Regions from separate parts of the Arthrobacter sp. 49Tsu3.1M3 genome, predicted to be linked through region 3. Evidence: riboswitches for the same ligand, from Rfam matches in the RefSeq annotation. Region 3 holds a riboswitch; each other region holds the start of a gene.
What was found. Region 3 has a riboswitch for S-adenosylmethionine ahead of B5X90_RS05415 (DUF1737 domain-containing protein). Riboswitches for the same ligand answer to the same signal wherever they lie in the genome.
Positions count from the first base shown of each region.

Region 1: it holds a riboswitch for S-adenosylmethionine, as region 3 does, so the genes downstream of both, B5X90_RS07505 (homoserine O-acetyltransferase MetX) here and B5X90_RS05415 (DUF1737 domain-containing protein) in region 3, are expected to answer to the same signal.
Region 2: it holds a riboswitch for S-adenosylmethionine, as region 3 does, so the genes downstream of both, B5X90_RS18005 (methionine ABC transporter ATP-binding protein) here and B5X90_RS05415 (DUF1737 domain-containing protein) in region 3, are expected to answer to the same signal.

Region 1 is NZ_FUZD01000004.1:189,274-196,015, forward strand. Features, by position in the region: gene B5X90_RS07500 (MFS transporter) at 1-1,204, opposite strand, end outside; gene B5X90_RS07505 (homoserine O-acetyltransferase MetX) at 1,371-2,510, opposite strand; SAM riboswitch class IV at 2,522-2,637, opposite strand; gene B5X90_RS07510 (bifunctional o-acetylhomoserine/o-acetylserine sulfhydrylase) at 2,746-4,062, opposite strand; SAM riboswitch class IV at 4,124-4,239, opposite strand; gene B5X90_RS07515 (VOC family protein) at 4,408-5,046, shown strand; gene B5X90_RS07520 (CPBP family intramembrane glutamic endopeptidase) at 5,165-5,932, opposite strand; gene B5X90_RS07525 (histidine phosphatase family protein) at 6,042-6,722, shown strand; gene B5X90_RS07530 (imidazolonepropionase) at 6,729-6,742, opposite strand, start outside.
Region 2 is NZ_FUZD01000022.1:41,596-48,337, reverse strand. Features, by position in the region: gene acs (acetate--CoA ligase) at 1-846, opposite strand, end outside; gene B5X90_RS18010 (CoA-binding protein) at 1,152-1,577, shown strand; SAM riboswitch class I at 1,675-1,765, shown strand; gene B5X90_RS18005 (methionine ABC transporter ATP-binding protein) at 1,905-2,714, shown strand; gene B5X90_RS18000 (methionine ABC transporter permease) at 2,707-3,372, shown strand; gene B5X90_RS17995 (LLM class flavin-dependent oxidoreductase) at 3,419-4,861, shown strand; gene B5X90_RS17990 (MetQ/NlpA family ABC transporter substrate-binding protein) at 4,894-5,763, shown strand; gene B5X90_RS17985 (acyl-CoA dehydrogenase family protein) at 5,791-6,742, shown strand, end outside.
Region 3 is NZ_FUZD01000003.1:69,376-76,117, forward strand. Features, by position in the region: gene B5X90_RS05400 (hypothetical protein) at 1-983, shown strand, start outside; gene B5X90_RS05405 (O-succinylhomoserine sulfhydrylase) at 1,049-2,257, opposite strand; gene B5X90_RS05410 (rhodanese-like domain-containing protein) at 2,254-2,676, opposite strand; gene B5X90_RS05415 (DUF1737 domain-containing protein) at 2,673-2,984, opposite strand; SAM riboswitch class IV at 2,997-3,111, opposite strand; gene B5X90_RS05420 (ATP-grasp domain-containing protein) at 3,430-4,395, shown strand; gene B5X90_RS05425 (aminodeoxychorismate lyase) at 4,406-5,374, opposite strand; gene cls (cardiolipin synthase) at 5,468-6,742, shown strand, end outside.

The DNA.
Region 1 (6,742 bases), on a different contig from region 3:
CGACGGCGATGATCGGGGCCAGCGAACCGGCCACAATCGAGGTGACCTGGTAGCCCAGCGAGACACCGGAGTAGCGCATCCGGGTCGGGAACATCTCGGCCATGAGCGCCGGCTGGCCGGCGTACATCAGGGAGTGGAACAGCAGGCCGATGATGACGGCGGCAAGGATCATGAAGTCATTCTTGGTGTCCATCATCGGGAAGGCGAAGAAGCCCCACGTTCCGCCAAGGATGGCGCCGGCCATGTAGACCGGTTTGCGGCCGACGTTGTCCGAGAGCTTGCCGACCATCGGGATCACGGCGAAGTGGACGATGTGCGCCACGAGCAGCAGCAGCAGGATTCGCGAGGTGTCCGTCTGGACGACGACCTTCAGGTAGGTGATGGAGAAGGTGACCACGAGGTAGTAGAGGATGTTCTCGGCGAAGCGCAGGCCCATGGCGGTGAAGACGCCGCGCGGGTAGCGGCGGAAGACCTCGGCCACGCCGTAACCCTTGTTCTCCAGGGCCACTTCTTTTTGGGCCTCCAGGAAGATGGGGGCGTCCTTGACCTTGGTGCGGATGTAGTAGCCGACCAGCACGATCACGGCGGAGAGCCAGAAGGCAACGCGCCAGCCCCAGCTAAGGAAGTCGGCGGAGGACAGCAGGGAGGAGAGCGTGAACAGCACGGCGGTCGCCAGCAGGTTGCCGAGCGGAACGGCGGACTGCGGCCAGCTGGCCCAGAAGCCGCGGGACTTGCTGGGGCTGTGCTCGGCGACGAGGAGGACGGCGCCGCCCCATTCACCGCCGACGGCGAAGCCCTGGGCGAAGCGCAGGAAGACCAGCAGCGCCGGGGCCCAGTAGCCGATCTGCTGGAAAGTCGGCAGGCAGCCCATCAGGAAGGTGGAAACGCCCACCAGCAGGATGCTGACCTGGAGCAGCTGCTTGCGGCCGAACTTGTCGCCGAAGTGGCCGAAGACAATACCGCCGATCGGGCGGGCAACGAAGCCGACAGCGTAGGTGAGGAACGCGGCGATAATGCCGTCCAGTTCCGTACCCGAATTGGGGAAGAACAGCTTGCCGAAGACCAGGGTGGCGGCGGAGGCGTAAAGGAAGAATTCATACCACTCCACCACCGTGCCGGCCATGGAGGCCGTTACTACCTTCTTCAGGCCGGACGATTTGACGTCCGTTTCTTCAGCGCGCCTTGCGGCGTTGTCCGTACTCATTGTGACTCCTTCGGTGTCTCCGTCGACACCCTGTGGACCATTGGGCTGAGGACGCCAGTGATGTAGGGCACATGGCGTCATTACCCATGAGTATGGACGCTCCCGCCCTGGGCCTCAACGGCCATTAGTGCAGAGCGCATCTGCATAAATGCACACGCGGTCGGGCCTAGTGGCCGAAGAAGGTCTCCCGCAGCTGGCTGCTGAGCTGGCCGATTTCGGTCAGGAAGCCGTCGTGGCCGATCGGCGCTTCAATGATGTGCACGTCGGGGCCGCCCGGCAGGGCTTCGGCCAGTTGACGGGACTGGGCCGGGAAATAAAGGCGGTCCGAGTCCACGGCCGCCACCAGGAACTCGGCGGTGGCCGGGGCCAGGGCCTCTCCGAGGCTTCCGCGCCCCCGGCAGACATCGTGGCTCATGAGCGCTTCGGTAATGGCGATGTAGCTGTTCGCGTCGAAGCGCCGGACCAGCTTGCTGCCCTGGTGGTCCAGGTAGCTTTCCACCTGGTAGCGCCCGCGTCCGGCCAGCGATCCAGCTTCCAGGGGCGCCTCGGGCTCCTGCGCGTTCCGGCCAAACCGGCCGTCCAGTTCGGCCGCGGAGCGGTAGGTGATGTGCGCGATGCGGCGGGCGAGGGCGAGCCCTGCCTCGGGTTCCGGGCCGCCGTAGTAGTTTCCGCCGTTGAAGTGGGGGTCCTGGCGGATGGCCAGGGTCTGGGCCTGCGCGAAGGCAATCTGTTCGGCTGTGCTGCTGGCGCCGACGGAAATCACGGCGCAGCGCCGGACCCGGGCGGGGAACGTGACGGCCCATTCAAGGGCGCGCGCGCCTCCGAGGGAACCGCCCAGCACGGCGTACCAGCTGCCGATGCCCAGGGCGTCGGCCAGCCGCGCCTCCGCGGCGGCGGTGTCCCGCAGGGTGACGAGCGGGAACCGCGATCCCCAGGGCCGCCCGTCGGGGGCCGGTGTGGAGGGTCCCGTGGATCCGTGGCAGCCGCCGAGGATGTTGATGGAAACGACGAAGTACTTGTCCGTGTCCACGGGGGCCCCGGGTCCGGCGAGCTGTTCCCACCAGCCGGGCTCTCCGCTGTCGCCGCGGGTTACGTGCGTGTCGCCGGTCAGGGCGTGCTCAATGAGGACGGCATTGGAGGCGTCAGCGTTCAGGGTCCCCCACGTCTCATAGGCGAGGACCACATCCGGCAGCGGATTCCCTGATTCGAGCTGCAGGTCACCGATCCTGACGTACTGGACGGTTCCGTCCGGGTTGCGGGATGGCTTGGTTTCGGGAACACCCTTGCGGGTGACGGCAATCGTCATGTGAGGACCTATCTTCGCGCTTGCCTGCCGTCAGCTGACCGGCAGGCCAGGTCTTCACCCGGGGCACCCCGCCGCAAAAGGAGGGTTGCCGGCCAGCAAGCCGGGGCTGTCGCTGGCACTCATGACCTGGTACGAGTCTACGAAAGAGGGTGCGGATATCACGAAGATTGTGACTTCCATGTGACAGCCCGGCGGCCGGCCGCCCTCATCCAGGAGAGACCGGCCGCCGGGGCGCCTAGGCGGACTTGGCCGCGCGGAATCCGGCGTCGAGGTCCGCGAGGATGTCGTCAATGTGCTCCAGTCCCACCGAAAGCCGCACCAGCCCGGGATTCACCCCGGCGATCACCTGCTGTTCGGGCGAGAGCTGGCTGTGGGTGGTCGACGCCGGATGGATCACCAACGACCGGACATCGCCGATGTTCGCGACGTGCGAATGCAGTTCGAGGGCGTCGACGAACCGCTTGCCGGCCTCCGCTCCCCCGGCAATGTTGAACGCCACGACGGCGCCGGTCCCCTTGGGCCCGTACTTGCGGCCGCGCTCGTACCAGGGGCTGGACGGCAGCCCGGCGTAGGCGACCGATTCGACGTCGTCCCGCCCCTCCAGCCATTGCGCCACCTTCGTGGCGTTGGCCACGTGGCGCTCGACGCGCAGGCTCAGCGTTTCGATGCCCTGGGCGATGAGGAAGGCGTTGAACGGGGACACCGCGGAGCCAAGGTCGCGCAGGAGCTGGACCCGGGCCTTAAGGATGTAGGAGAGGTTCGCGCCCAGCGCGCCGTCGGCTCCGAGGTCGCGGGCGTAGACCAGGCCGTTGTAGGTGGGGTCCGGGCTGTTGAAGCCGGGGAACCGCTCCGGGTCCTTCCCGAAGTCGAAGTTGCCGGAGTCCACGATCACGCCGGCGATTGCGGCGCCGTGCCCGCCGAGGTACTTGGTGGCGGAATGCACCACGATGTCCGCGCCCCACTCGATCGGCCGGATCAGGTAGGGGGTGGAGAGCGTGTTGTCTACCACCAGCGGCACGCCGGCCTCGTGCGCCACGCCGGAGACGCCCTCGATGTCCAGCACGTCCTGGCGGGGGTTGGAGACCACTTCGCCGAAGAACAGCTTGGTGTTGGGCTGGACGGCGTCCCGCCACTGGTCCAGGTTGTCCGGGTCTGCCACGAAGGTAACGGAGATGCCGAACTTCTTCAGCGTGTGCGCGAGCAGGTTGTAGGTACCGCCGTAGAGGCTGGGGCTGGCCACCACGTGGTCGCCGGCCTCGGCGATATTGAGGATCGCGAACGTCTCGGCGGCCTGGCCGGAGCTGAGCAGCAGCGCCGCGAGGCCGCCTTCCAGGCTGGCGACGCGCTGTTCGACGGCGTCCTGGGTCGGGTTGCCGATCCGGGTGTAGATGGGCGCGAGCTCGGCGAGCGCGAAGCGGTTCGCGGCGCTTTCGGCGCTGGGGAACACGAACGACGTCGTCTGGTAGATGGGCAGGGCACGCGCGCCGGTGGCGCTATCCGGCTCCTGGCCGGCGTGGATCTGGCGGGTTTCAAAGGACCAGGCGTTGGACATTGGTGCTCCTCGAGTCACTGGGCACAGCACCGGCCGGGGCTTTCGGCCCGAACCGGAACAGGCGCCGCGCTTGCCCTCCGGCGGGCGCCGGACGGCCAGGTCTTCACCCGGGGCACCCCACCGCGATACGAGGGTTGCCGGCCAGCAAGCCGGGGCTGTGCGCTGGCACTCATGACCTGGCTTCAGTGTAGGAATGGCGGCGCAGCCCTGGATAGCTTTGTGACGAAGATGAAGACGGCCGCCGTGACGGAGCATCGGGGCGCCGCGTTCGGCGCCCCGGGACGTCCCATGACGGTTAGGGGAGCCTAAGCTGAGAGGTCCATCACAAAGTGCCAAGATGATGGCATGCGCATGGATCACGTCTCTTACGCCTGTGAACACGATGGCTTGGCAGCCACCACTGAACGTATTGCGTCTGCCCTCGGCGTTGAAGCCGTGAAGGGTGGAGTGCACCCCCGTTTCGGGACACGCAACATGATTATCCCGCTCGCGGGACACAAGTACCTGGAAGTCGTGGAGGTCCTGAACCACCCGGCCTCCGACAAGGCCCCGTTCGGCCAGGCCGTCCGGGCACGCTCCGAGGCCGGCGGCGGCTGGATGGGCTGGTGCGTCGAGGTTGACGACCTGGCCCCGTTCGAGGAGCGGCTCGGCCGCGCCGCCGTCAACGGCAACCGGAAGTTTCCCGACGGCCGCGAACTGGTCTGGAAGCAGATCGGCATCCTGGGGCTCATCGCCGACCCCCAGGTGCCGTACATGCTCAAGTGGGAGGGCGACCCGGAACTGCACCCGTCCAACGCCTACGCGAGCGATGTCAAGATGTCCGCACTGACCATTGCCGGTTCGGCCGCGCGCGTCACGGAGTGGCTGGGCGAACCAGTTGAAAAGCCGCTGGAAGACGTCGCCGTGAACTGGATCGCGCCGCACGGTACTCCCGGCATCCTCTCTGTCACCTTCGAGACCGCCTCCGGAGCGGTCACGATCTAACGCTCCACCTGCCCCACGCTTCGGCCGCCATCTCTTAGGTGCCAACGTTGTCACCTAGGAGACGGCGGCCGAGATCATTTAAGGCCGGGCGATGGCGCCGGCAGTACAACCAGCACCATCAGCCCAGGCCCACGGCCTTGCCGAACAGGCTGAACCCCACGAACGCCACAGTGTCCAGGATGGCGTGGGCGATCACCAGCGGCATCACCCGTTTGGTCCGCGTGTAGACCAGCGCGAAGACGACGCCCATCACCGCGTTGCCGATGAACGGCCCGAACCCCTGGTACAGGTGATAGCTGCCGCGGAGCAGGGCGCTGGCGGCGATGGCCGCCGGCACGCTCCAGCCCAGTTTCCCGAGCCGGTCCAGCAGGTACGCGACCACGATCACTTCCTCGACCACCGCGTGCCGGATCGCGGACAGGACCAGCACCGGCACGGTCCACCAGTACGCGTCCAGGGCGCTGGGGATGATCGCCGTCGTGATCCCCAGCGCCCGGCCGGCGGCGTAGAGCCCCAGGGACGGAATGCCGATGAGCGCGGCGAGTCCGAGACCCTGCAGGAGGTCCTTGCCGGGCCGGGCGAAGTCGAAACCGATCCTTCGGAACGCCGAGGTTCCGCGCTCCCCGGCCGGCCAGTGCTCGGTGAGGAAATAGATCACGAGGGCCACCGGCACCAGGGCGAAGATGATGTCCAGCAACTGGTAGGTGAGGTCGAAGTATTCGCGTGCGCTCTGTGAGCGGTTCAGGGTGGATGTGCCCTGGGCCAGCGGCGCCGTGGTCATCTTGTCCAGCAACTGCACCAGGGAGTAGATCGCGGACTGCCCCAGCGACAACCCCAGGACAATCAACACTTCGAACCGCAGCCGGCGGCGGGAGGGAACCAACATGGTTCTATCTTGCCTGCACTTGCCGATAGTTTGCTGGTGCCCGCGTGGCGCCGGCCGAACGGGGTTTTGCCTGCGGCACCTGCTTTTGGGAGCCCTATGCTTGGGGATTATGAGTGCGCCCCGGAAAATCATCATGATCCGGCACGGCCAGTCTGCCGCCAATGCCGACACCTCGATCTACAACCGTGTTCCGGACTACCGGATCCCGTTGACCGCGCTGGGCCTGGAGCAGGCCACCGCGGCCGGGGAGGAAGTCCGGCGCCAGCTGGACGGCCGCCCGGTGTGCGTCTACGTCTCACCGTATCTGCGCGCCTACCAGACCCTCGAGGCGCTGAATCTCGGCCCGCTCGTCGAGCGGGTGATCGAGGAACCGCGCCTGCGCGAACAGGACTGGGCCAATTTCCAGATCGCCGGCGACATCGAGGACCAGAAGGAGCTCCGCAACGCCTACGGGCACTTCTTCTACCGCTTCCGCGAGGGCGAGTCCGGTTCCGATGTGTATGACAGGATTTCTTCCTTCATGGAAACCCTGTACCGGCACTGGTCCAGGCCCGGCAATGCCCCGAACGCGCTGTTCGTGACGCACGGATTGACCATGCGGCTGTTCTGCATGCGCTGGTTCCACTGGTCGGTGGAATATTTCGAGTCCCTGAACAACCCCGAGAACGCCGAGGTCCGCACCCTGCTGCGCACCTCGCACGGCAAGTACGAGCTCGACAAGCCCTTCACACAGTGGGAGAAGAGGCGCGTGGACGAGACCGTCCTGGACGCACCGCCCATGATGTTCTAAGGCCCGTCAGCGGACCGGCT
Region 2 (6,742 bases), on a different contig from region 3:
GTTGTCGCCGGCGACGGCGGCGTCCGCGTTGTCCTTGACCGGCACGGCGGTGCCGCGGCGGAACTGGCCGTCGGTGGTGACCAGGAGCTTGGCGCCGGTGTCCTCCACCCGGAACTTCAGGGCCTCGGCGGAGAACCCGCCGAAGACCAGGGAATGGATGGCGCCGATGCGGGCCACGGCGAGGGTGATGATCACGGTTTCGGGGATGACGGGGAGGTAGATGACCACCCGGTCGCCCTTGGTGATGCCGAGATCCAGGAGGGCATTGGCGGCCTTGGAGACCTCGCGCTGGAGTTCGGCGTAGGTGACGGCACGGCGGTCACCGGGCTCGCCCTCGAAGTGCAGGGCCACCTTGTCCCCGCGCCCCGCCGCTACGTGGCGGTCGACGCAGTTGTAGGCGACATTGAGTCTGCCCCCTTCGAACCAGGTGATCTGCGGTCCGACGCCGGCCTCGACGTCGGCCGGGACCCGGCGGTGCGCCGTGTGCCAGGGCTTGGCGCGATCCGTTGCTGCGCCAGGCAGGTCCGCCCAGTCGAGGCGGAGAGCCTGGGTTTCCCAGAACGCAACCGTCTCTGCCTGGGCAGTTCCCGCGGTCGCGGCGGCGCCGTGCCGGGGAGGATGGTTTCCGGAGGTGGTGCTGCGGTGACGCGCCGGCCCGTCGGCGGGGACGCCGTGCACTGCGCCGTCCGTGGGCTCGTTCAGGGACCATCCCGAAGAGCCGCGAGAGGAGCCGGGCGCGTCACGCAGCCCTGCTTCGTTCGCCGTCGCGTCCGAAGTGGTTTGTGGGATTGCCTCGGACGCGGTCCGGGCAAAGGTGGGCAGGGCGGAAGAATTCTCAGGGGTCATTGCTGCACTCCATCGGTCCTGGCAGTAGCACCCTTGGTCGCTCCGGCTCCCTCGAATTTCAGCGAAGGAGGGCGGAACGGTTGCGTGGGAATGGTCGTCTCACGTCACCGGGGGTTGCTGCGGCGTCATCGATCCAGGTCTCTCGGCCGCTCGGGATGGTCATTACCTACTAGAGCTTCAGATGCACCATTCCGCAAAATCGGCGCCGGGAGCGCTGTAATATTCGTTCACCCGGCGTGCGTCCGGTCCAGATCATTCATTTATTCGACAATTGTCCGGAAAGGTCGCAGGAGTAAGGTTGATGCATGGCCCATGTTAACGATCCGGCAGTCATTGACCGCCTCATGCGAACCAAAGGCACGTGGGCGGTGGTCGGCCTCACCACCAACGAATGGCGCTCAGCGTTTGACGTCTCCCTTTATGTCCGGGACCGGATGGGCATGACCATCATTCCGGTCAACCTTCCGGGCGACGACGTCCACGGCGAGAAGGGGTACCGTTCCCTGACTGACATCCCTCCGGAGAAGCACCCGATCGACGTCGTGGACTGCTTCGTCAACTCCCACAGGGTGGGGGCCGTCATAGACGAGGCCATCGCAGTAGGCGCCAAGGCCGTCTGGCTGCAGCTGGGCGTCTTCGACGACGCCGCGACGGACCGCGCCAAGGCCGCCGGGCTGGACGTCGTCGTGAACGCGTGCCCCGCCCGCGAAGGCTGGCGCGTGGGCATCTAACGGCCCGGGAATGACGATCAACAGATCGGGAAGAGTCGGTTACAAAATGTGACCGGCTTTTTCAGTATCCGGTCCCTTGCCGTGTGAGATGGACTCGTAACCATCCCGAGCGGCTGAGAGATCTGGCTCCGTGACGCCGCAGCAACCCCCTCCTTTGAGGACGGTGCTACCGCCAGGACCGATGGAGAACCACTGTGTTCTGAGGCTCCGCGGCTTCGCTCAGCGCTGCCCGGAAGCAAGGACCCAGGGCTTTCCTCGGGCGAGCCCGGAGGAAATCATGAACACGCAGACAGCGGCGGCGCCGCGGCCCCGAGCAGGTGGTGGCCTGTGATCGAGATCCAGAACGTCAGCACGTCATTCGCTTCAGCCGCGGGACCTTTCACGGCCGTCGATGACGTCAGCCTGCACATCAGGCGGGGCACCATCCAGGGCATCATCGGGTTCTCCGGCGCCGGCAAATCCACGCTGCTGCGCAACATCAACCTCCTCGAGCGCCCGACGTCGGGCCGCGTCCTGGTGGACGGCGTGGACCTGGTGACCCTGTCCGACGCCGAGCTCCGGACCAAGCGACACGACATCGGCATGATTTTCCAGCACTTTAATCTCCTCAACAACCTCACAGCCCAGGAAAATGTGGAGCTGTCCCTGAAGTTCGCCGGCGTCGGGAAGGCGGAACGCCGGCGGCGGGCCGCCGAAACCCTGGAAATCGTGGACCTCGCCGACAAAGCGGGAACGTATCCGGCCAAACTCTCCGGGGGCCAGAAGCAGCGGGTGGCGATCGCCCGCGCCCTCGCCACCGGGCCCAAGGTGCTGCTCTGCGACGAGCCGACGTCGGCCGTGGATCCCCGGACGACGTCATCGGTCCTGCAGTACCTGGCCGACGTCAACGCCGAATTCGGCATCACAATCGTGGTGGTCACCCACGAGATGAACGTCATCAAGGCCATCGCGGACAACGTCGCGGTCATGGAGGAAGGCCGGGTGGTGGAGCAGTTCGACCTCGCCGAACTCCAGCGCCCCGGCTTCCACCCGGCGACGTCGATCGGCCGCTACCTGGTCTCCGATGAGATCCAGCTGGACCGCTCCGGGAGGGGCACCCACACCACAGCCGCGTCGGAGGGCCTGATCAATGTTTGACCGCATCCTGGAAATCCTGCCCGAAATCGACGTCGCCATGGGACAGACCCTCACCATGCTGCTGGTGGCCATCCCGCTGGCGGTGCTGCTCGGCACACCGCTAGGTGTCCTGCTCTACACCATCGGTCCCAACGGGCTCAAGCACAGGCCAAAGCTGCACCGGGTCCTGGACGGGCTGGTCAACCTGCTCCGCTCGTTCCCGTTCCTGATCCTGCTGATCGCAATCATTCCCGTGACCAGGTTCATTGTCGGCACGACCATCGGCACGGCCGCCGTCATTGTCCCGCTGACCCTCAACGCCATTCCGTATTTCGCCCGCTTTGTGGAACAGAACCTGAGCCAGCTCGGCGGCGGAGTGGTCGAAGCGGCACGGTCCATGGGCGCCAGCCGGTCCCAGATCGTCCGGGACGTCCTGATTGTGGAGGCAAAGCCCGGACTCGTCAGCTCCATCACCATCATGACCGTCAGCTTCATCTCCTACTCGGCGATGGCAGGCCTGGTGGGCGGCGGCGGAATCGGCGACTTCGCCATCCGGTACGGCTATTACCGCTACGAAACGCCGCTCATGATCACCGCGATTGTCCTGATGATCCTGCTGGTCACCATCGTTCAGCTGGGCGGATCCTATGTTGCCCGGCGCCTGGACAAGCGCCTCTGAGCGCCGGCAGCACCCTCTTCCCACCTCCCTCAGCGGAAAGCACCCCATGACGTCAACACCCAGTACCCGTTTCGACGGACCCCGCCCCCGCCTGCTGATCAGCGCCTTCGTGATGAACACGTCCAGCCACATCATGGGCGGCCAGTGGCGGCGCCCGGAAGCCCAGCAGCACCGGTTCAACGAACTCCAGCTCTGGACCGACCTGGCCCGCCAGCTCGAAGACGCCAAGTTTGACGCGATCTTCTTCGCCGACGTCGTCGGTCTGTACGGCGACTACGACGGCGGGTGGGCATCGCTGCTGAAAAAGGGCCTGCAGGTGCCGTCCAACGACCCCCTCATCCTGCTGTCCGCGCTCGCCACCGGAACGCAGGAGATCGGGCTGGCCGCGACGTCGTCGGTAATTCAGAGCCATCCGTTCCAGTTCGCCCGGCAGATGTCCACGCTGGACCACATCAGCGGCGGCCGGGTGGCCTGGAACATCGTCACCAGCGTGCTGGAAAACGCGCACCGGAACTTCAACGCCACCGAGCTGACCAAGCATGACGAACGCTACGACTGGGCGGACGAATACGTCGAGGCCGCCTACAAACTGTGGGAAGGGTCCTGGGAAGACGATGCGCTGCTCCGGGACAAGGAGACCGGAGTCCACACCGACCCGGAAAAAGTCAGCAAGATCTACCACCGCGGACCCCGCTACTCGATCGACGGACCCCACCTCGCGGCCCCTTCGCCGCAGCGCACCCCGGTGCTCTTCCAGGCCGGAAGCTCCGGCCGCGGCCAGCAGTTCTGCGCCGCCAACGCCGAGGCCACCTTCACCCTCGCGCCGAGCACCGACGTGGCCGCGAAGTACACCGCGGCCGTCCGGGAACAGGCCGTTGCCGCCGGCCGCCATCCGGATGACGTGAAGTTCCTCCAGGGCATGCACTTCGTGGTGGGCGGCACGGAGGCCGAGGCGCTCCGCAAGGCCGACGAGCTCGAGGACAGCCTGGACATTGAGGCCCTGCTGGCCCACGTGGGCGGCGGGTTCGGCGTCGACCTCGGCGGGCTGCCGCTGGACACCCCGCTCGGGGACCTTGAGACGGAAGGCAGCCAGGGGCATCTCACGGCTATCCGCGCTTCCGTCCGAGGCGGCAATCCCACCCTCCGCGACATTGCGCTCTACCGCAGCCGGGCCAACCGGGTGGTGGGAACGCCGGACCAGATCGCGGACCGTCTCGAGCAGTGGCAGGACGCCGGAATTGACGGCATCAACATCATCAACCAGACCATCCCCGGCTCCTACACCGACTTCATCGACGGTGTGCTGCCGGAACTGCGCAGCCGCGGCCTCGCCCAGACCGGCTACGCGCCGGGAACCCTGCGCGAGAAGCTCTTCGGCGCCGGGCCGCGGCTCAACGGCCGGCACCCCGCCGCAGCCTTCCGGGGAGCCTTCACCGAATTCTCCGCGGCGGCCGAAAACCAGCCCGCCGGCGTTACCGCCCAGTCATAGCTCAGCGCGAACCACCACAAAGGACCAAGACCATGCAGCGTAGAAATTTCCTCAAGTATGCCCTCGCCGGCGCCGGTGCAGTCTCCGCCGCGGCACTGACCGGCTGCGGCCTCACCAACCCCGGCGGTGCCGCCGCCAGCGGCGGGAAGACGATCAAGATTATCGTCACCGAGTCCGCCCCGTACCAGGAACCGACCAAGCTGGCCCAGAAGCTGCTCGCGGCCCAGGGCTGGACCCTGGAGCCCACCTTCGTCACGGACATCATCCAGCCCAACCTGGCCGTGGCCAACGGCGAATTCGACGCCAACTTCTTCCAGCACAACGCCTACCTGAAGCAGTTCAACCAGGACAAGGGCCTGGAGAACGTGGGACTGTTCTACGTCTACAGCGCCCCGGGCGGCATCTGGTCTGACAAGTACAAGTCCCTCAAGGAGCTCCCGGACGGCGCCAAGATCGGCATTCCCGTGGACCCGGCGAACAACGGCCGGGCCCTGTTCATGCTGCGCGACGCCGGCCTGCTGGAGCTGTCCGACGCCACCGTGATCCACACCTCGCAAAAGAACATCACGGCCAACCCGAAGAAGCTGCAGTTCGTGGAAGTGGACCAGCAGTCCCTCGCCAAGACCCTTCCCGACGTCGACGCCGGCTTCCTGGTCGCCCGGATGGCCGCCGATGCCGGGCACAGCAAGGACGACGCGCTGGCCTTCGAAACGGATGCGGACCAGGTCCCGTTCCGGATCGTGGTTGCCGGGCGGAAAGATTTTGCCGGGTCGGAGAAGGCCGCGGCCCTCAAGGCCGCCTTCCAGTCCCCGGAGGTCAAAGCCTGGTTTGCCAGCTACCAGAAGGGCATCCTGCCCACCCCCTGGGACCAGGATCCCGCCGCCGACGCCGCCAAGCTCTAGCCCGGCCAACAGCAACCAAGGGAACGCATGTCCTACGCATCAGAGACCCTAGCCCCCGCAGCCCCGTCGGCCGCAGCACCATCGGCCGCGGCCCCGTCGGCCGCGGCCGCCTACGAGACGTTGGCGCAGCGTTTCCGGCCCGTGTTCGCCCGGATCGCGGAGGGCGCGCTGGCCCGCGAGCAGGACAGGGTCCTGCCCTTCGAACAGGTCCGCTGGCTGAACGAGGAAGGCTTCGGCCGGCTGCGGGTGCCCACGGAACACGGGGGCGACGGCATCGGTTTCGAGCCCTTCTTCCGGCTGCTCATCGAACTCGCCGAGGCGGATTCCTCCGTGGCCCACCTCTACCGCTCGCACTTCGCGTTCGTGGAGACCGTCGGCCTGGAATCCGAGGACTTCCGGAACCGCTGGTACCCGAAAGTTGTGGCCGGCGAGATCTTTGGCAACGCCGCCACGGAGAAATCCGGCAATGTCCTGGGCACCACCGGAACCAAGCTGACACGCCACGGCGGGGACTGGCTCTTGAACGGCAGGAAGTACTACACCACCGGCACCATCTTCGCCGAGTGGATTGCCGTCATGGCCAGCACCGAGGGCGTGGAGGGCCGCCAGTACGCCGTGGTCAGCACCACCCAGCCCGGAGTGGAAATCCTCGACGACTGGGACGGGTTCGGCCAGCAGTTGACCGGCACCGGCACCACGATTTTCCGTGACGCCGTGGTGCCGGACGCCAACATCATTCGGCGCTCGGAATCCACCACGCACGAGCCGGCCTTCTTCCAGCTGGTCCTGCTCGCCGTCCTGGCTGGCATCGGCCGGGCGGCGCTGGCCGACGCGTCGGCGCTGGTCCGCGACCGCAAGCGCACCTTCAACACCGGGTCCGGCGAACTGTTCCGCGACGACCCGCTGATCCTGCAGCTCGTGGGCCAGCTCTCGGCCAAGGTCTTCGCGGCGGAATCCGTGGTGCTGGCCGCCGCCCGGG
Region 3 (6,742 bases):
GCACAGTCGGCGTCGGCTACGAAACTGTGGTCGACGCCGCCTCGACGCTGCCGGAACTGGCCAGACGGCTCGATGAGGTCAACGCCAACAGCGTCACCATCAGCGTGGGGCGGCTGGACTGGACGGCGTTCCCCTGGGGCGCCCACCCCGAGGTAGAGGCCGTCCCGGGCCGTGACCACGTGGCCGAGGCGGTCAAGGCTCTGGGGACCGGCGGTGATGGCAGGAAACGCAGGATCACACTGACCATCGACCTGCTGATCCCCGGCTGGATCCGCACCAACCCGGGCCTGGCCGGCATCAACTTCGACGGCACCCGCTCCACGGACTTCGCCAGCGTCAGCGCACTCACCACGGGACCCGTCGGGGAGCGGCTCGTCGACTTCGTGGCCGAGGTGACCAGCCGCTACCAGCCGGACGCCGTGGCCTTGACGGAACTGATGTTCGACAACAACACCTACGGCGGCGACGACCGTGACTCGTACATGCTGGCCAGCGGCCGGACGGACTGGCCGCGGCTCGCGAACGGGGACATCGACGTCGAACACCCGAGCCTAGGGGCCTGGCGGTCGAAGGCGGTGGCAGCCACCGTGGCCAAGGCGGCGGCGGCAGCGCACGCCAACGGTGCCACGCTCGACATGGACGTCCGGGCGCCGTGGCACGATCCCGCCGGCGACCGGCCCGAGAGCGGCCATGACTACGGGCTGCTCGCCGCGGCCGCGGACCGGCTGGTCTTGTGGGACTACTTCGGGCTCAACGACGCCGCGCCGTCCTACTCCGCCGAACTGGCCGCGGCCATGGCGAAGCGGTCGGGGAAGTTCGCCATCTCGGTCGGGATGTGGGCCAAGGACGGGCGCATCTCCGCCGCGGACCTGGCGGCCGGGCTGGAGGCGTCCGTCTCCGGCGGGGCGGCCGCCGTCGCCGTCACACCGTCCAGCATGCTCGACGACGACGCCTGGCGGGCGCTCAAAGCGGCCTGGACCTGAGCGGTCATGGCCCCGGGCCTGCTTGAGCGCCTGACCTGCTTGAGCGCCTGGACCTACTTGAGCGCTTAGACCTGCTTGAGCGCCTGGCCGAGGTCGCGGATGAGGTCCTCGACGTCCTCCAGGCCCACCGAAAGCCTGACCACGCCGTCGCTGAGCCCGATCGCCGCGCGGCCTTCCGGGCCCATCGCGCGGTGCGTGGTGGTGGCCGGGTGCGTGATGAGCGTCTTGGCATCGCCCAGGTTGTTGGAGATGTCGATGATCCGCAGCGCGTCCAGGAGGGCGAACGCGGCCTGCTTCGCCGTGCGACCGGGGGAGGGCTGCAGCTCCAGGGTGAGCACGGTCCCGCCGGCCTTCATCTGCTGCACTGCGAGTGGGTATTGGGGGTGGGACGGCAGCAGCGGGTACTTTACCCAGCTGACCGCAGGCTGCCCCTCGAGCCATTCGGCCAGCCGCAGCGCGGAGGCCGAGGAATGGTTGACGCGCAGCGCCATGGTCTCCAGGCCCTTGGTGAGCACCCAGGCGTTGAACGCCGAAAGCGCCGGACCGGTGTGCCGCATGAGCTGCTTGACGGGCCCGTCGATGAATTCCCTGGTGCCCAGGATGGCCCCGCCCAGGACGCGGCCCTGGCCGTCGATGTGTTTGGTGCCGGAGTAGACCACCACGTCCGCGCCGAGGTCGCCGCAGCGCTGGAGCAGCGGGGTGGCGAAGACGTTGTCTACCACCACCGTGGCGCCGGCTTCGTGCGCCAGTTTGCTCACGGCGGCGATGTCCACGATTTCCTGCATGGGGTTCGACGGCGACTCGAAGAACACCGCCGTGGTCGGCTCGGACAGCGCCGATTGCCACTGTTCCAGGTCCGGGCCGTCCACGAAGACTGTCTCGACACCCCAGCGCGGCAGGATCTCGTTGAGGATCACGAAGCACGAGCCGAACAGCGAGCGGGCCGCGACCACCCGGTCGCCGGCCGCCAACAGCGCGCCCAGGGCGGTGAACACGGCGGACATGCCGGACGCGGTCGCGAAACACGCCTCCGTTCCCTCGAGCAGCCGGAGCCGCTCCTGGAAGGTGGCGACGGAGGGGTTGCCGTAGCGGGAGTAGACGAAGCGCTCGTCCTCCCCGGTGAACGCGCGCTCGGCGGCCGCCGCGGACTCGTAGACGAATCCTGAGTTGAGGAAGATCGGCTCGGTGGTTTCCTGGAAGCCGGTGCGGTCAAGGCCGCCACGGACGGCCTGGGTGTCGGCCGCCCAGCCGGCGGCGTCGGGATTGAAAGTCACTTGATCTTTCCGGGGTTGGTGGGCAGGCCGCGGTTCTTCCAGCCATTGACGGTGCGTTCGCCAAAGCGGTCGGTCTCGCCTTCGAAGCCCTCAAGGACGTTGTACGAGGTGTAGCCGGCGGCCGTCGCGGCCGTCGCGGCGGAGATCGACCGGGCGCCGGAACGGCAAAGGAACACCAGTTCGACGCCGGTGTCCGCCGGCGCCTGCTGCCTTAGCTGTTCCACGAAGTGCGGGTTCGGCGTGCCGCCGGCAAGGTTCCACTGGATAAAGAGCGGATCGTTGCCGCCTTCGCCCGCGGCCGCAGTGTCCGGGATGCCGATGTGGGCCCATTCGCCCTCGGTCCGGACATCCACCAGGATGGCTCCCGCCTCAAGCTTGGCCCACGCCTCCTGCGGGCTGAGGTCTCCGGCGTAGCTCATGCGTGGCCCGCGAAGGCCCCGTCGGCGCCAAACTCGTCGGCGTCGAGCTCATCAACCGCATTGGCGACGGCGGCGTCCGCACTGGCAATCGCGGCCGGCAGGACCAGCGCCTGCGCCACGATCACGGTGCTTCCGTTGAAGCTGGCGGCGGGGCTTCCATGCAGCACGTAGCCTTCGGCCAGGGCGGCTGACACCCGCTCGCAGAAGGCGCGGTCATCCGCGCCGGTGAACAGGCGGTAGGCCAGCCTCTCCTCGCCGCCGGGTGCGGTGCCGGGTGCGGCTGTTGTGGGTATTGACGTGTCGGGCACGACGGATCTCCTCTTTCACGCTTGCAGCTCGAATGGTCGATATGCCGAGTATTCACCTGAGGCACCCCGCCGCGAAAGGGAGGGTTGCCGACCGGCCAGTCAGGGCTTGGCACCGGTTCTCATTACTCCCCAAAAACGTAACACCTGCGACGCCGGCCCGCACCGCCGCCGTCGTCATGTTCCGTAACCGGGCCGCGGCCCGGGCGAGTAGTGGCGGGCTCCAGTTTCGGGTACAGCCCACTCGTGTCTGCCGGGACGTTTCGCCGTCTACTGGGGGGATTAGGTCCGACGGGTCGGGCGCAACGGCAGGTGATTCGAGCACTGTGTGAATCGAGCAGCCCGTGAATCGACTCGTCTGTCCATCAACAGGCTGTCTGAGAATCGGTGGCTGGAACGGTCGGAGCCGCAGCCGCGGTCCGGCCGGTCACGGCGGAATGGAGCAATCGTGGGCCCGCGCATACTCGTTACCGGGATTACAAGCGCCGCCGGACGGGCCGTCGCGGCCCAGCTCGAAGCCCGGGGCCTCCCGTACCTCGGCTCCGACGCCCGCGCCGACACCCGCGCCGACACCCGCCAGGGCGGGGAGGCTCCCGCCGCCGCGGTCAGGCTCCTGCCGGCGACGAACCCGGACATGATCCTGGACCTGCGCCGGGTGGTGGACCGCGAAGCCATCAACGTCATCATTCCGACCCTCACCGTGGAACTCCCGGTCCTCGCCGCGGCCCGCGCCGGATTCGCCCAGGACGTGCGGATCATCGTGGCCGACCCCGCCGCGGTGGCCCTCGCCAACGACCACCTGTTCACCACCTGGGCGCTGCAGGCAGCCGGCATCCCGGTGCCCCGGTTCGCGGTTCCGGGCGACCTCGCCGCCGCGCCGGCATCCCTCGCCGGCCTCAGCGGCCCCGTGGTGGTCAAGCCGCGGGTCTTCAAAGGCTCCCACGGTATCCACCTGCTGGCCGGAACCGACTCCGTTAGCTGGAAGAACATGCCGGCGGGGCAACTGGTCCAGGAATTTATCCCGGGCGCCGACTACGTGTGCCTGGTGTTCGGCACCCCGGCACGCAACGCGATGGCGCCGGTGGCGGTGGTCCTGGAGAAGACCAGGACTCCGTATGGGCGCGCCGGCAGCGACGAGGTCAGCCGCAGGGTGCCGGCGAACCAGGCCGGGGATGTGCGCAAGCTGGGCCTGGCCGCCGTCCGCACGCTCGGGCTGACCGGGCCGGTCCAGGTCCAGATCCGCCGCCGCACCGACGGAACGCCCGTGGTGCTGGGTGTCTGCGCGACCCTGGGGGAGAACAGCACCTGGGCCCCGGAAATGCTCGACGCCGTGCTGGCAACGTTCATGCTCCCGGCGTTCAACCCGGCCTCGTTCCGCCGGTGCCCGGCAGTGCCCGCGGACGCCCTGGGGTGAGCCCGCGTTACTATTCGATGGTCGCGAAGAGGGCGTTGAGTTCGGCCGTCAGCTGGCGCCGCAGTTCCGGGGTGCCGATTTCCTGCCCGTCGATGTGGTTCACCGGGGCCAAAAGCCGGATGCTGGAGATCAGCCAGACCGCGTCGGCGTCCAGCAGGTCTTTCGGCTCCAGCGGGCCGTAGCCCAGCTCCCAGCCGGCGGCCTTGGCGGCGGTGAAAAGGGCGCCTTGTGACGTGCCGGGCAGGATGCCGCTGTCCAGCTGGGGCGTGATGAGCCGCCGGATGGTGCGGACGCCGCCGGCGCCGTCGTCCGAGGTTTCCAGGTGCGCCAGCAGAACGGTCGACGTCGGACCCTCCAGCACCCGGCCGTCGGCGGACGTGAAGATGACGTCGTCGGCGCCCTGCCGGTGGGCGTAGCGCAGCGCTGCCATGTTCACGGCGTAGGAAAGGGTCTTGGCGCCGAGCAGGAGCCACGGGGCGCGCTCGCCGACTTCACTGTCGTAGCCGCGGTCGAGCAGGATCACGTCGATCCCGGTCTCGCGCTGCCGCCGGCCCGCGGCCGCAGGGGCGGAGGCCTGGACCCAGCACGTGGGGGCAGCCGCGCCCTCCGGCCCACGGGTGACAATCAGCTTCACCACCACCTCATCCTGCTCCGCGCCGCCCGTTGCGGCCGCGGCGGGTTCCTGCCCCCGGAACTCGCGGATGGCGGTTTCCACCGCCCGCCGCCATGCGTCCTCGGCGGGGATGTCCAGCTCCAGCAGCCGGGCCGAGCCCGCCAGCCGGGTCAGGTGCGCCTGGATCTTGCGGGGCCTGCCGCCGACGGCCAGCAGGGATTCGAAAACACCGTCGCCGCGGGTGGCGCCAAGGTCCGTGGCCATCAGCTGCGGCTGCGACGCGTCGGCAACCCGGCCGCCGTGGAACGCCGGGTCGAGGAAGACCAGAACGGTCGCGGGCGCGGGAACAGGGGCAGGAGTGGTCATGGCTAAAGCTTAGTCTCGGTGGTCCCGGGATAGGATTTGGTCACTGCCCGTTCGGAACTGTTCCGCGTGGCTTGTACGTTGAGGGGTTCGCCTGTGTTTTGGCCATTTCCGCTGGCGGAGACTTTACCGTCCTGGGCGATTCTGATTTTGACCGTGATCGACTTCGCCATCCGAGTGCTGGCACTGGGCATCATCCCCGGAAACCGGCGGCCCACCACCGCGATGGCGTGGCTGCTGGGCATCTTCATCGTGCCCACCATCGGCCTGCTCCTGTTCCTGCTGTTCGGCAACTTCCGGCTCTCCCGCAAGCGCCGCGCGCAGCAGGACGCGGTCAATACCCGGGTGCGCGCCGGGACCTCGGAACTGGCGATGCTGGAAAGCCGCTATGCCGGACCCGAATGGGTGGCTTCCGCCGCGGAACTGAACAAGACGCTGGGCTCGTTGCCGATGGTGGACGGTAACCAGGTGGAGCTGCTGCCCGGCTACCCCGACTCGATCAAGGCGATGGCCGCGGCGGTCCGCGGCGCAAAGTCCTTCGTCAACGCCGAGTTCTACATCATGAGCTCGGACCACGTCACGGACGATCTGCTGACCGCGCTGGAAGAGGCCGCCGAACGCGGGGTCGAGGTCCGTGTCCTGTTCGATCACCTTGGCACGCTTCGCATCAAGGGCTACCGCAAGCTGATCGCCCGGCTCAAGGCCAGCAAGATCCGCTGGCGGCCCATGCTGCCGCTCAACCCGCTGCAGGGGCAGTGGCGCCGGCCGGACCTGCGCAACCACCGCAAGATCATGGTGATCGACGGCGAGATCGCCTTCACCGGATCGCAGAACCTGATCGAGCCCTCCTACAACAACCCCAAGCACCGCAAGATCGGCCGCGAATGGGTCGAACTGATGGCCTGCCTGCGTGGACCGATCGTCACCACGCTCAACGTCGTTTTCGCCACCGACTGGCTCAGCGAGACCGACGAATCCATTGAGGAACAGCTCGCGCACCGGCCCGAACTGCACGCCGGCAACATCACCGCCCAGGTGGTGCCGAGTGGCCCCGGCTTCATCACTGAAAACAATCTGCGGCTCTTCAACACGCTGATTTACTCGGCCCAGCGCAAGATCTCGATCTGCAGCCCGTACTTCGTCCCGGATGACTCGCTGCTGTATGCGGTGACCACGGCGGCGCAGCGCGGCGTTGACGTCGAACTCTTCGTCTCGGAAAAGGGCGACCAGTTCCTGGTCCACCACGCCCAGCAGTCCTACTATGAGGCTCTGCTGGAAGCCGGGGTGCGGATCTACCTCTACAAGGCCCCCTTCGTGCTGCACGCCAAGCACTTCACGATCGACGACGACGTTGCCGTGCTGGGTTCCAGC